2 regions of the Bifidobacterium sp. FKU genome follow, and region 1 is predicted to be linked to the other one. Evidence: riboswitches for the same ligand, from Rfam matches in the RefSeq annotation. Region 1 holds a riboswitch; the other holds the start of a gene.
The links. A riboswitch is a leader RNA that binds a small molecule or an ion and turns the genes downstream of it on or off. The one in region 1 is predicted to bind FMN.
Positions count from the first base shown of each region.

Region 2: linked by a shared signal. The riboswitch ahead of MMB48_RS03925 (ECF transporter S component) and the one ahead of ribD (bifunctional diaminohydroxyphosphoribosylaminopyrimidine deaminase/5-amino-6-(5-phosphoribosylamino)uracil reductase RibD) in region 1 are both predicted to bind FMN.

Region 1 is NZ_CP092888.1:421,987-429,366, reverse strand. Features, by position in the region: gene MMB48_RS01970 (endonuclease/exonuclease/phosphatase family protein) at 1-689, shown strand, start outside; gene ribE (6,7-dimethyl-8-ribityllumazine synthase) at 781-1,248, opposite strand; gene MMB48_RS01960 (bifunctional 3,4-dihydroxy-2-butanone-4-phosphate synthase/GTP cyclohydrolase II) at 1,249-2,454, opposite strand; gene MMB48_RS01955 (riboflavin synthase) at 2,472-3,101, opposite strand; gene ribD (bifunctional diaminohydroxyphosphoribosylaminopyrimidine deaminase/5-amino-6-(5-phosphoribosylamino)uracil reductase RibD) at 3,086-4,213, opposite strand; FMN riboswitch at 4,313-4,427, opposite strand; gene pabB (aminodeoxychorismate synthase component I) at 4,426-5,820, opposite strand; gene MMB48_RS01940 (aminotransferase class IV) at 5,817-6,614, opposite strand; gene rpsP (30S ribosomal protein S16) at 6,892-7,353, shown strand; gene MMB48_RS01930 (RNA-binding protein) at 7,374-7,380, shown strand, end outside.
Region 2 is NZ_CP092888.1:874,612-881,991, forward strand. Features, by position in the region: gene MMB48_RS03920 (energy-coupling factor transporter ATPase) at 1-1,548, opposite strand, end outside; gene MMB48_RS03925 (ECF transporter S component) at 1,679-2,332, opposite strand; FMN riboswitch at 2,339-2,490, opposite strand; gene MMB48_RS03930 (glycosyltransferase family 2 protein) at 2,575-3,597, shown strand; gene ppgK (polyphosphate--glucose phosphotransferase) at 3,695-4,462, shown strand; gene MMB48_RS03940 (pyridoxal phosphate-dependent aminotransferase) at 4,848-6,113, shown strand; gene MMB48_RS03945 (energy-coupling factor ABC transporter ATP-binding protein) at 6,161-6,946, shown strand; gene MMB48_RS03950 (hypothetical protein) at 6,933-7,380, opposite strand, start outside.

The DNA of each region.
Region 1 (7,380 bases):
CCCAGTTCTCGGTTATGACGATGAATTGTCGATACGGACGCGCCGACGCCGCTGAAATCATTCGCAATATTCGCGAACGCAATATCAGCGTATTGGCCTTGCAGGAAGTCACCGACGACCTCATCACACGTCTTACCGAAGCCGACATCAACGAACTCCTCCCCTACCATCAGTTCGGAGACGCCAAAGAGACCGATAATGGCGGATTCAACGTGATCTATTCCCGCTACGAGCCGAGCGCAGCGGTGCCCAACGTGGTCTCCATCCCTGCCGCCGACGTTCCCGCCATCACCCTCAAAACCTCCGGTAATCGCACAGTGACGCTTTGTTCGGCTCACCCGAAATCGCCGATGCGCGGCTGCGCGGATTGGTCGGCCGGCATTCTGGGTCTGCGAGAACTCGCCCGTGCACAATCCGTCAGCAATCGCAATATCGTCGTCGTTATGGGCGATCTTAACTCGAGCACCGACCACCCGAGCTTCCGCGCGTTGCTCAAGTCCGGGTTCAAGGACGCAAGTCTGACTCAAGCCGCCGGCCCGAATCTCACCTTCCCGCGCTGGCTCAAGTGGCCGCGCATCGAACTGGACCATATCCTGTTCACCCAAGGGCTCAGGCCGTCCGGTGTGACGTCCTTCGAAGTGCCGGACACCGACCATCTGGCTTTGGCCGCAACGCTCACCCTGCGGTAGCGGGCGCGGCGATCGATCGGGCCTTGGCCGTGTGGCGCGAAGCGGGCGGGAACGTCTGGAAGACCCCCGCCCGCAGCCGGGTGGTTCGCCGTCAGAGGTCCATGGAGCGGATCAGATTCACCATTTCGATCGCGCCCTGCGCGCACTCGGAACCCTTGTTCCCCGCTTTGGTGCCGGCCCGTTCGATTGCCTGTTCGATGGAATCCGTCGTCAGCACGCCGAACAGCACCGGCACACCGGTGTCGAGGCTGGTCTGCGCGATTCCCTTCGAGACCTCGTTGCACACGTAATCGTAGTGGCTGGTGCTGCCCCGAATGACCGCGCCCAGGCAGATGATCGCATCGTAGCGCTTGCTCTTGGCCATCCTCGACGCGATCAGGGGTATCTCAAAGGCGCCCGGAACCCAGGCCACCGCTATGTCCTGTTCGCGGACATTCTCCCTTTTCAGGGTGTCCAGCGCCCCTGCCAGCAGTTTTGAGGTGATGAACTCGTTGAACCTCGCCACAACGATGCCTATCGTGATGTTTTCGGCTACCAGATCGCCTTCGAACGTGTGCATTTATTCCTCCTCCATGTTCAGGATATGTCCCATGCGGTTTTTCTTGGTTTTGAGATAGAAACTGTCGTAAGCATTGGCTTCGATTTCGATTGGTATTCTGTCGCGGATCTCCATTCCATAGTCTTCCAATTGATACACTTTGTCGGGATTGTTGGTCAGCAGGAGCATAGACCGTATCCCCAGATCCCTGAGAATCTGCGCTCCGATGTAGTACTCCCTCGCGTCACCGGGGAATCCCAACGCGAGATTGGCGTCGAGCGTGTCCATGCCCTCGTCCTGCAGACGGTAGGCCTTCAGCTTGTTGACCAGACCGATGCCCCGCCCTTCCTGACGCATGTACAGCAGCACGCCCGAACCATGCTCCGCGATCATCCTCATCGCCGCGTCCAACTGCTGACCGCAATCGCAACGCAACGAGCCGAAGACGTCACCGGTCAGACATTCCGAATGCACCCGGCATAACACATCGGTCCCATCGCCCAGATCCCCCATGACCAGCGCGACATGATGCTCGCCGTTCAACCTGTTCACATAGCAGTGCGCCGTGAATTCCCCGTATCGCGTGGGCATCGCCACGGTCGAGACGCATTCGACGAGCGTATCGTGCGCTTTCCTGTATTCCTGCAGTTCCTTGATGGTCAGGAGCGGGATCTGATGCTTCTGGGCGAACCGGGTCAGGTCGGGGGTCCTCATCATCCGGCCATCGTCGTCCATGATCTCGCAGCACAGGCCGCATTCGCGCAATCCCGCCAGCCGCATGAGGTCGATGGTCGCCTCCGTGTGCCCGTTCCGTTCCAGAACGCCGCCCTTCTTCGCCACCAGGGGGAACATGTGCCCCGGTCTGCGGAAATCGAGGGGTTCCACGTCATCGGAGACGCACATGCGAGCCGTCAATCCCCGCTCTTCGGCGGAGATGCCGGTCGTGGTGCCACGGTAATCGATGGACACCGTAAAAGCGGTTTCATGGTTATCGGTGTTGTGCTCGACCATGGGCGGAAGCATCAGCTTGTGGGCCAGTTGCTCGCTCATGGGCATGCAGATCAATCCCTTGGCGTGGGTTGCCATGAAATTGACGTTCCATGTGGTGGCCGACTGCGCGGCACAGATGAGATCCCCCTCGTTCTCCCGGTCCTCGTCATCGATGACCAGAACGAGTTTTCCTTCCCGCAGCGCCTGCAACGCCGCTTGCACCGACTGATGGTTCATGATTCATGCATCCTTTCTCAGAACCCGCACCGGGACAGCAGATCCTGCGTCAGTCCCGTCCGGGTCGTCATCATGTTCCGCACGTATTTTCCCAATACGTCGTTTTCGAGATTGACCACGCCGCCGACCCGTTTCTCGCCCAGCACCGTCTGCGCCAAGGTGTGCGGGATGATCGATACCGAGAAGTCCCTTCCCGTGACCTCCGCGACCGTCAGGCTGATGCCGTCGACGGCGATTGAGCCTTTCTCGACGATGCCTTCGAGTATCTCGTTTCGCGCCGCGATCCGGTACCACACGGCATTGCCTTCGCGTCGCACGGAGGATATGCTGCCCGTGCCGTCGATGTGCCCGGTGACGATATGGCCGCCGAACCTTCCGTTCACCGGCAGGGCCCGTTCCAGGTTGACGCCGCTCCCGTGGCGCAATACGCCAAGCGAGGTTCTGCGCCACGTCTCATTCATCACGTCGACGGTGAAGCGTCGCCGGTCGAAATCGACGACCGTCAGACAGATGCCGTTCACCGCCATGCTGTCGCCGATATGGAGGTCTTCCATAACGTTCGTGGCGTCGACCGACAGCGTGCAGTTGGTGGCGCTCCTCCGTATGTCCGCCACCGTTCCGACTTCCTCCACTATTCCCGTGAACATGAATACACCACCTCGCTTTCCACCAGATAATCCTCTCCCACCCGGGAGCAGGCGCGGGGCCGGAGCATGACGGCGTCGGAGGGCAGGGCGACCCCTTGGCCACCCACCGGGCTTTTCGCGGCGCCGCCGAATATCTTCGGCGCGATGTACACGTGCGCCTCATCGACGATCCGCTGTTCGAGGGCGCTCCAATTCATCGCGCTCCCGCCTTCCAGCAGCACGCTGTCCATCTGCATATCCCCCAGGCGCCGCACCACGTCCGCCAGATCGACGTGGTCGCCCTTCCTTCCGACGGCGAGTATTTCGCAGCCGTGCCGCCGGTAGTCCTCCGCCTTGCGTTCGTCATCGCAGGCGGTGGCGATATAGGTCCTGACGTCATTCGCCGTCTGCACGATCCGCGAGGTGAGGGGCGTCCTCAATCGCGTATCGCAGACGACGCGAACCGGGTTCCTTCCGTGTGCCATGCGGCATGTCAGCAACGGGTCGTCCTCGATCACCGTGTTCACCCCCACCATGACCGCCGCGACGGATCGACGGAGCTGATGGACCCGACGCCTCGACTCCTCGCCGCTGATCCACTGAGACCGATTGGTATGGGTCGCTATCTTCCCGTCCATCGTCATGGCGTATTTCATGATGACATACGGCGTATGCGTGGTGATGTATTTGCTGAACACCCGTATCAGATGCCGGCACTCGTCGGCCAGCACCCCCACATCGACCCGTATGCCGTGGTCTTCGAGCATGCGCACGCCCTTGCCGGACACCACGGGATTGCAGTCCAAGGTTCCGACGACGACCCTTGCGATGCCGCTTTCCACGATCGCCTCCGTGCATGGCGGCGTTTTGCCGTAATGGCAGCACGGCTCAAGCGTGACGTACAACGTCGCCCCGGCGGGCGACTGCGTGCAATGCCGCAACGCGTTCCTCTCGGCGTGCAATCCGCCGAACATCTCGTGATACCCCTGCCCGATGATCCGATCGTCCTTGACGATCACCGCGCCGACCATGGGATTGGGGTTCACGTATCCGGCCCCTCGCTTCGCCAGCTCGATCGCGAGTCCCATGTACCGCGCATCGTCCATGTACGCCTCCAAGCATGTTGCGCCCATACGCTATCCAAGGCATACAAAAGAAGGTTCATGCGAACACGAAAACGCCCTGAAATGATATGGCATCATTTCAGGGCGTACGACGAAGCATAAACGTACTTTCATCTTCTCTCATCCAGACTGTACTGTCGGCTTTGGAATCTCACCAAATCATGCCTTGCGGCTCGTGGGCTGTACCACCGGTAGGGAATCGCACCCTGCCCTGAAGATAGTTATTCGTTTTGCCCACGATTGTACTCGCCGACGCTCCCCCTGTCAACGGAAGCGGCCTCACGCAGCGCCCGGGCCTTCTGCATCGTCTCGTCGTACTCGAAGTCGAAATCGGATTCCACGGTGATGCCTCCGCCCACGCCGAGCGACGTCTCGCCTCCCTCCCGCACGATGGTGCGAATCACGACGTTGAAATCGCAATCGCCCGTATCGGAGAAATACCCGATGCTGCCCGTGTACAATCCCCGGGGCGCGCGTTCGAGCTCGTCGATGATCTGCATGGCGCGAACCTTCGGGGCGCCGGTGATCGAACCGGTGGGGAACGCGGCGCGAACCGCGTCCACGGCGCAACGATCCTTGCGCAGCGTCCCCTCGACGGTCGCGACGAGATGGAATACGGAAGGATACGTCTCGATGGCAAAGTCGGGGTCCGTGCCGACGGAACCCGGTTCGCAGACGATCGACAGGTCGTTGCGTTCGAGGTCCACGACCATCAGCAGTTCGCTGTGGTCCTTCTCGCTGCGGGCGAGTTCCTCGCGGTTCGCCCGATCCTCGTCCGGCGTGCCGCCGCGTGGCCGGGTTCCCTTGATGGGCCGCGTCACCACATGCCCCGAGCGAATCTCCATGAACCGTTCCATGCTCGAACAGCACACGTCGAGACCCGGTGCGCGCAGATAGGCGGAAAACGGGGCCGGGTTGTGGGTGCGCAGATAACGGTAGATGGCATAGGGGCTCTCGGACGTCTCCAGGCGCAGGCGCTGCGCCATGTTGACGACGTAGGCGTCGCCGGCGCGCAGATGGTCGACGAGACGGGCCAGGGCGTCGCCGTACCCGGCCCGCGTGAAATCGGAGGAGCATGGGGCGAGCGAACGTCGGCGCGCGGGATGAGGGGCGGGCGGGCATGAATCCACCAGGTCCTGCGCCCGTGTCAGGGCGTGGGCGGCCGTCATCGTCCGCCCCTGGCAGCAACAGAACAACGCCCGCGACCGGACGTCCTCGATGAGTAGCAGGTCGTAGAAGACCATGCTCGCCTCCGGTGTGGCCGCGACGGGATCGTGCCTGGTCGGCACGCCGCACGATTCGCGGCCGAAATCGTATCCCAGATACCCGATCGCGCCTCCCGTGAGGGGCAGACGCGGATCGCGCGCGCCATCGCAGGGTCCAAGCCGCTTCTTCACGACATCGAAGAAATCACCCTCCACGGCAACGCCGTCGACGAGGCATCCGCCCCGCCCATGTTCGATCACAAGATAGGGGAAGAGTCCCAGGATCGAGTAGCGCCCCTGCGCCCCCGGCATCGAGGAGTCCAGGAACGCGAAGCGTTCCTCGCCGCGCACGCACTCCACGATGTCGGCAAGCGGTCGGAACGTCCTGAGCTTGAACACCTGCGCGCTCACCGGAACTCCTTCGTCTGCGCCCGGGCCCGCGTCCGCGCCACCATGCGGGCGTAGGTGTCGTTCACGTCGCGCGACACGCTCCCCGGTTCGAATTCCACGCCGCCGATACCGGCCACGGGCATGGCACCCATCAGGGAGTTGGTGAGGAACACCTCGTCGGCCCGAAGCAGCTCATCGGGCATGATCGGGCGTTCGACGGCCCCCGTGAACCCGATCACGGCATGGCGCATGACCCCGGGCAGCAGACCGCAGGAGACGGGAGGCGTCACGACGTCTCCCCCGATGACGGCGAAGACATTGGAGACGGCCCCTTCGGCGACCTCGCCCCGCGTATTGAGGAACAACGGCTCGTCGACGGCGCGGCCGCGGGCGCGACGCTTCTCCATGATGTTTTCGGCATACGCCAGCGTCTTCATGCGCGCGAGGGGGGAGGATTCGTTCCTGCGCACATCGGCGAAGTCGCAGCGGAAGACGCGCTTCGCCCCCGGCGCGGCATACGGGTTGCGTCTCAACGAGACGACGCGGTTGCGCTCGGTGACCGTGAGCTTGAGGGCCGAATCGTCCGATACGCCGAGTCCGGCGCATGCGCGGAGCACCATCGTCTCCAGATCGGCGCGACGCGCCTCGATGCCGAGGTATCGCAACGTCTCACCCAAACGCGTCAGATGGTCGTCCAGAAACACGGGCGCGCCGCCGGATACCGCGATGGTCTCGAAGGCCCCCATGCCGAAGAAGAATCCGTCATCCGCATCCACACGCGCCCGGGCACCGGGGCCGATCACGCACTCACCCATCGATCAGCGCCCCCTTTCCCGTCTCGCACTGCCATCAATCAGGCTATCAGCCATGAAGACGGCAGGCGCGCCGCCGACACGCCGTCCGTCCGGCGATTCCGTGCGTCACGACCGGACCGATGCGCAATATCCGGCTTCCGCGTTACACTAGTACGGTTATTCGCGCGCGCGTGGCGCCCTCTACACCCCGAGCCGCGAGGACACGTGGATTCCGGCCGGTCATGCCCCACATGGCAAACCGAGAACCCGCACACCTAGCATTACAAGGAGAGCCATTTTGGCAACCAAGATTCGTCTGAAGCGACAGGGCAAGAAGTTCTACGCCTTCTACCGTGTGGTGGTCGTCGATTCCCGCAAGAAGCGTGACGGCAAGGTCATCGAGGAGATCGGTACCTACAACCCCAACACCCAGCCCTCGACCATCCAGATCAAGTCTGACCGCGCTCAGTACTGGCTCGGCGTCGGCGCTCAGCCGTCCGAGCCCGTCTTCAAGCTGCTGAACATCACCGGCGACTGGCAGAAGTACAAGGGCCTTGAAGGTGCCGAAGGCACCCTGAAGACCGTTGAGGCTGGCCCGGACGCCGAGGCCCGCATCGCGGCCGTTGAGAACCAGGCTCAGAAGCTGAAGGCCGCCAAGTCCGAAGCTGCTGCCAAGGCTAAGGCTGAAGCCGAAGCCGCTGCCGCCGCTGAGGAAGCCCCGGCTGAAGAGGCCGCCGAAGAAGCTCCGGCTGAGGCCTGAGCGGAAACGAAAGGCTAGCTATGCTCG
Region 2 (7,380 bases), 450 kb from region 1:
CTCCCAGTCATGGGTGATGATGAGCACGGTCACGCCACGTGATTTGAGCATGCGCAACAGCTCATGGATGCGCTCCTTGGCCTGGACGTCCAGACTCGCGGTCGGCTCGTCCATGATGAGCACGTCAGGATTGCAGGCCAGCACGCCGGCAATGGCTGCCAATCGTTGTTGCCCGCCGGACAGATCGAAGGGGGAGCGGTCGGCAAGATGCCCGATATGCAGCAGTTCCAGTGATTCGCGCACGCGGTCGGCTACCTCGGTCTCGCCAAGCCCTTGGTTGCGTGGGCCGTACGCCACATCCTCGGCTACCGTGTCAGCGAACAGCTGATGCTCCGGATGCTGCATCACGTAACCCACATGCCGGCGCAATTGCGCTAATTGCTTGCGATTCGCCGACTTCGGACGCGCGTTGTGACCGCGCCTGCCAATCGAGGCCACCGGAACGCCGGCCACCTCGATGCTGCCGGCGGTCGGCGCGGCCAGCGCGCACAACATGCGCACCAGCGTCGACTTGCCCGAACCATTCACGCCCATCAGTGCCACGGTTTCACCGCGCGCGATGGTGAACGACAGGTCATCGATAACCGCCCGTTTGGCCGAAGGATAGCGATAGGTCAGATGCGAGACGCGAATAATGGGGTCCGTCATATCACCGATGCCATCGGAGAGCAGCGGCAGTTCGGAGCCGTCTTCGCGCTCCCGCTGGCGGGGGCTGTCGTTCGTAGGACGACTGGGGGCGGCTTCTGTGCCGATGCCACCCTCGGTCTCGCTTTGCGAGACAGCCTCCGCCAGCGGGGGTCGATTATCGACGGCTGCAGTGACACCAACGATTCGCCCGGCCTCCATGCGCACGATGCGATCGGCATGAACGGTCTCATCCGGATGATGCGTGACATGCACGATTGTGGTGCCGCGCGCCTGCAAATCATCCAAAATGCGCATAACTTCGGCGCGTGCGGATTCGTCCAGCATGGCGGTCGGCTCATCCAATACCAGCATCGCCGGGTTCATGGCCAGCATGCCGGCGATGGCGGCGCGTTGCTGCTGCCCCCCGCTCATACGGGTCGGGTCGGACTGGCGTAAGTTCGCCAACCCCACGGCCTGCAATGAATCAACGATACGCTCGCCGATGAGCCCGCGCTCCAGCCCGAGATTCTCCGGGCCAAAAGCCACGTCATCCTCCAACACGGTGGTGACCAGCTGATCCTCGGGATTCTGAAACACCATACCGATGCCGCGGCGGGCAGCGCGATAGGCGTCGGCATTCGGGCCGGCTGCGTACACGCGCTGTTCCAGTAGCGTCACTTCGCCACCGTCCGGCGCGGTCAATCCCGCAATCAGACGGGCCAACGTGGACTTGCCCGATCCATTCGGACCGACCAAGCATAGGCGCTCGCCGGCATGGACCGTGAGCGAAACGCCATCCAAAGCCCATGAGGTGCCGCGGTCATAGCTGAAACGAATGTCCTTGAGTACGGCGGCGGGGGAGGCAGGCTCGGCAGAATCGTGGAACTCGTCGGCGTCGAAGGAATGGGGTGCAACGGTCATGAGACAGTAATCCGTAACTGATAGGCGAAAACGCAGAATCCCGGCAAAGGCCGGAGTTCTGCGTTCTTGTTCTTTGAGCGGTCGTTGAGTGGTCGTTAGTCGTGGCGGGCATAGGCCCGTCTCAGGCCAGTCACTGCTGCTTGGACAGCAGGTTGGAGACCGGCTTGTAGATCAGGAAGGTGATCACGGCGTGAATCGCCATCTTAGCCACGTTGAACGGCAGCAGAATCGGCAGAATCATCGCGGCCACAGCCTGGTAGGTCATGTGCGCGTAAATCGGCGTGACGATGAGGTTGCCCACCAGCGCCACCACGATGGCCAGCACCGCACCCACCAGAATGCCGATGGCGGCACCCTTGCGCGTACGGATCTTACGGTAGATGAACGCGGCCGGCACAGACAGGAACAGCGCCACCAGCACAGCCATCAGCGAACCCCACGGGTCGGCGAACATGTGCGGCACAAAGCCGAGCACAGACACGATTGCGGCGGCGGCCGGACCATACGCAAAGCCGGCGATCAGGCAGACGATGCCGGACGGGTCGTACTTCAGCCAAGTGACCGGCGTAATCGGGAATTCAATGAAGCTGGTGACCATCGCCAGCGCCACGAACAGCGCATACATGGCGATACGGCGCGTGGACCAGCGGCCGGAATCGGCCACGCCAGTGGTGTGTGAGCCAAGTTTGGCGTTGGTGCTGGCGGTGGACGCGCTGGCCGAACCCTCGGCCTCGGGCGCCACAGAACGAACAACTTGCATGCGGATACGCGAAGATACGCTCATAATGAGCCCTCGTTTCTTTCATCCGGACTATACCGTTGGCTCCGGAATCTCACCGGATCAGCCGCTTGCGCGGGTCGCGGGCTTCCCGCCATCCCCGTTATGAAACCCGGGGCACAGGTTACCGCCAGTAAGGAATTGCACCTTCCCTGAAACTGACAGGCTTATTCATACGCCATGCGCCGGACGTACGCAACCCGCGTTTCACTGTGCAGAAATTCGTCTTGTGCCGGTCAAGTGCAACAATGGGAGCCATGGCTGAAGTGAAGAAACCCAACAACACCATCGACAAGCTTGCCCTGATCGTCACCACCTACAAACGTCAGCAGCTGCTCGAGGTACTGTTCGATTCGATTCTGGCGCTTGAGCAGGCACCGTGGCGCATCGTCATCGTGGACAATGAGCAGTCCGATCAGACGGCGGACATGGTCGCTGCGTTTGCCGGCAAGGTGACCGGCCAATGGGGCACCACCGTGGCCGACCAGTCCGGCAACGAAGAACGTGTGGTCTATGCGCCGCAGACCGAGAACCTGGGTGGTGCGGGCGGTTTCTCCGCCGGCGTGGCCAAAGCCTACGAGCTGGGTGCCGCATGGTTCTGGGTGATGGACGACGATGTGGCCGTGCTGCCGGACGCCATTGCCAAGCTGTCCAAGTGGACCGACAGGCACGAGGTGATTCAGGGATCCCGATTCGATTACGATGGCGGCCCGTTCTACTGGCAGTACGACTTCATTGTGCCGCTGGGCATTCCGAACCCGATTGCGCCCGCCGCATTTGGCCCGGCCGGGTATCGAGTGATGGACACGCTGTGCTTCGAAGGCGGCCTGTTCAACCGCCGTGTGGTCACGGAAATCGGTCTGCCGGACCCGCGCTTCTTCATCTACTGGGATGACACGATGTATGGCTACCGCGCCAGCAAGGTCACCAACCCGATTGTGGTGCCCGACGTGATCCTGCGCCGTACGCGCGAAATCGGCAATTGGGATATCGCCGGTGTGCGCCAGCTCAACTCCACATCCGACATGAACCGGTATCACATCATGCGCAACCGCGGATACATGGCCCGGTACTTCATGACCTATGGTGACTTCCGCCCGCTGGTGTTTGGACTGGGTACCGTGCTCACCGCGGCCAAGGAAGTCATTCGCCTGGTGATGGTGGATCGCGAGCACCTCAAGACCGGTTTGGTGCAGATTGCCAAGGGCTGGTGGGACTCGCGCAAGCTGATGCACGACCCCACCTGGAAGCCCATGCCGTCGCTTGAGTGACGGCCATGCCCCGGCCCGTCCGGCGCGTCCGCGTGATGGTCGCGTTAGACTTGGGCGAAATCGTGGATCGATGACATATAAGGAAAGGAAGTCAACGATGATTGAGACCGCACAGGCTTTTGGCGTCGACATCGGAGGATCCGGCATCAAGGCCGCGCCCGTCGACCTCACCAAGGGCGATTTCGCCGAGCCGCGATTGAAGATTCTCACTCCTGAGGTCTCCACTCCTCAGGCCGTGGCCAAAATCGTCAAGCAGCAGCTCGACCACTTCGAAGTGCCTGAATCCGCACCCGTTGGCATCGCCTTCCCCGCGCCGATCAAGCCCGGCCAGAAGCTCGACTTCATGGCCAACCTCGACCAGTCTTGGATTGGCGTGGACGTTACTGAGGTGTTCTCCGAAGCCTGCGGCCGCCCGGTCGTCGTGGTGAACGACGCCGACGCCGCCGGCCTGGCCGAAGTCCAGTTCGGTGCCGCCAAGGGCCAGGATGGTCTGGTCATCGCCACCACACTGGGCACCGGCATCGGCACCGCCTTGATCTACAACGGCGCGCTCATCCCGAACACCGAACTCGGACACATCATCCTGAGCGCCAAGCATCTGGACGCCGAGAAGTATGCCTCCTCCGCGATTCGCGAGAACGAGGAACTGGGCTACAAGAAGTGGGCCAAGCGTCTGACCAAGTACTACGGCCTTATGGAGAAGTACTTCAACCCGGACCTGTTCACCGTCGGCGGCGGCGTGAGCCGTCAGAGCGAAAAGTTCCTGCCGTACGTGGATATCAAGACCCCGATTGTGCCCGCCAAGCTGCGTAACCAGGCCGGCATCGTCGGTGCCGCCTACTATGCCAGCACCAAGCAGCAGTGAGCTGAGTTATTTCTGCTGGCGCAGGAGCCGTATTGACCATATGTAAGGCCGTCCAAGTATTTCGGGCGGCCTTTTTTAATGAGTAATTCGTTCATTAGGTCGATTATGTGTTCATTAGGTCACTCCCATTCCAAACCTGAATTGCAATGGGCTCGGAATGGCGGCGTTTCAAGCATCAACAATTGTGAGGCTCGACTAGCAGTGACCTAATGAGCGCGAAAATGACCTAATGAATGTAGCTAGGCCGTTATTCGATGTGGATTGAAGTCATAGTATGTCTGACGACTCCGCTGCCGTGCCGCACGATTGTCGTAGTGCTGGATGCTGGTGGATATGAGGCCTCGATATACCTGGCTCGGCAGGGGTGGTTCTATCGTGGGAGGGTATGAGCGTGCATTTCTCTTCTCGTGTGGATATTTCTGCGCCGAATCCCATTGCGGCGGCCGAGGCGACAGCCAAGGCAAACGGCATCGCACTCAGCAAACTCAACGATTCCAATCCGACCCGCCACGGGCTGGCACCCGAATTGGTGCCGAGCATGTATACGGCCGACCCGCGTGGACCGCGTGCGGCACGAGAAGCATTGGCCGCATTCCTCAATACGGCAAACGTGGTAGACGCAAGCAGCCCTCAGTCGGCTTCGCCCGCCGCCAGCGAGGGCGGGAACGAGCGCCATGCCGTTTTCGCCAATGCGAATACCGCCATCGAGGGCGTTGACCCGGACGCCCTGTACCTGCTGAGCTCCACGTCCGAGGCGTATTCATGGCTGATTAAGTTACTTTGCAACGCCGGCGACGCGGTGCTGGCACCCAAACCAGGCTATCCGCTGATCGAGTCGATTGCACGGCTTGAATGCGTCGACACGGTCGAATACCAGTTGCAATTCGACGGCTCCTGGTTCATCGACATCGCCGAACTCGAGCGGCTACTCAGCGAGCCCGGTGGCGAACGCATCAGAGCATTGGTGCTCATCAACCCGAACAATCCGACCGGTTCGTACGTAAAACCAACCGAGCGTGCACGTATCGTGACATTGTGCCGTGAACATGGCATCGCCCTTATCGCCGATGAAGTGTTCTTCGATTACTCTCTCGAACCTTTCCCCGACAACGCACGGCTTGCGGGGGAGCGCGGCGTGCTCACCTTCGCCCTAGACGGATTCTCCAAGATGCTGGCCGCGCCGCACGCCAAAGTCGGATGGATTCAGGTGTCCGGACCCGACGAGGACGTTGCCGAGGCCCAGCGTCGACTGGACGTCATCGCCGATGATTATCTGCCGATGAGTGACATCATCGCCGAACGGATTCCCGCATTGTTGAACGCCGCGCCCGCACAGACCAGACGGGTGGGGGAGCGCGTGCGCGATAATCTTGCCAAGCTGCATACGCTGCTCAATGCCGATCCCAACGGGCTGGTCAGCGTGCTACGGGCCGAAGGTGGTTGGAACGTGCTGCTACGAGTGCCCTCAGTCATCGATGAGAACGAAATGGTGTTGCGGCTGATTGACGAGCACCAGCTCACCGGACAGCCCGGCTACTTCTTCGACATGACCTCCAATGGATACCTGGCCGTTTCCCTGCTGCCCGAACCGGACGAATTCGAGCGTGGCATCCGCGCCGTGCTCAATACCGTCGCCGCTTTGCTGCGATAGGCCGGTGTTTGCCGGCACCGCACCTGTACTCCACGTACAATAGCGGCATGGGATTCTTGTTTAGACCGAAAGAACTGCCACGCCCGGCATCGCTGACGTTCACTTTGAATCAGGCCGGGCATACGTATGATGATGGGCACGTGGGACTTGCTCCCACGGACATCACCATCAGCGAGCGGCGGGTGGCCGTGATCGGACTGAACGGCGCAGGCAAATCCACATTGCTGGGTCTGCTGGACGGTTCGTTGAAGGCCAACACCGGCACGGTGACCATTGCGGGCGGTGAGGAACGTCTTGACCCGGCTGTGAAGAAGGACGCGAAGCGCATCGATAATCTGGTCGGCAAAGTTCGCCGCGAGGAGATTCCGAACAGTTTCTACCAAGCGGCGAATATTTCCGAGGCTGTTTCCGAAGCGCTGAAAAAGCACAAGGTGCCCGAGTCAGAACGTCATGCGCGCATCGGCAATCTGTTCGCGCATTTTGATCTGGCGCAGGTCTCCAAGGCCAAGGCCAGCGAACTGGATTCCGAGAAACGGCACCTGCTGGCCATTGCGGCCGCGCTGAGCTTTGAGCCGAGTGCGATTGTGGCGGATGAGCCGAGCAAGGGATTGGATGAGATTGGCACCGCGCATGTGGCCAAGGCGTTGTTCAGCTACAACAAGCAGGTGATTTTCGCCACGCATGACACGGATATGATCCGCCGGCCCGAATACGCCATCGACCGCGTACTGGTACTGGACGAGCACGCGGTCGTGTTTGACGGAGCGCCGGCTGAGGCTGTGGCGTTTTATGAGGATCTGATTCGCCGCCGATACGAGACTAGAGCATCGTGAACCATGCCTGAACCTGATGCCAGAGCGTCGGATCATTGACGATCATGGCGTCGTCGCGCGCCTGCACGAAGCAACCCAGCACGGCTATGCCCACGGTCCACAGGACGGCCAGCGTCATGACCCAGCGCATCAGCCAACGCCACGGGGTGACCCGGGCGATGCCATCGTCCGAAACGGCGTCGTTGGCACCCGCCAATGAACGTCCCGGCTCGCGCCCGTTGACCAGCCACAGTAGCCCCGGTATGGACGCCAGCGAGATCAGCCAGCCGAAATCGGCGGAATACCGCCATCCCAGACCGCCGACACGGCTGTCGAACACGATCAGCACCGCCGCCACGGCCAAGCAAGACATCAGCCATGGCCGCATGCCGTGCGTCTCCAATCTGCGTAGCAGGGGCAGCGCCAAAGCCATCACGGTCAGTGGCGTGGCCGTG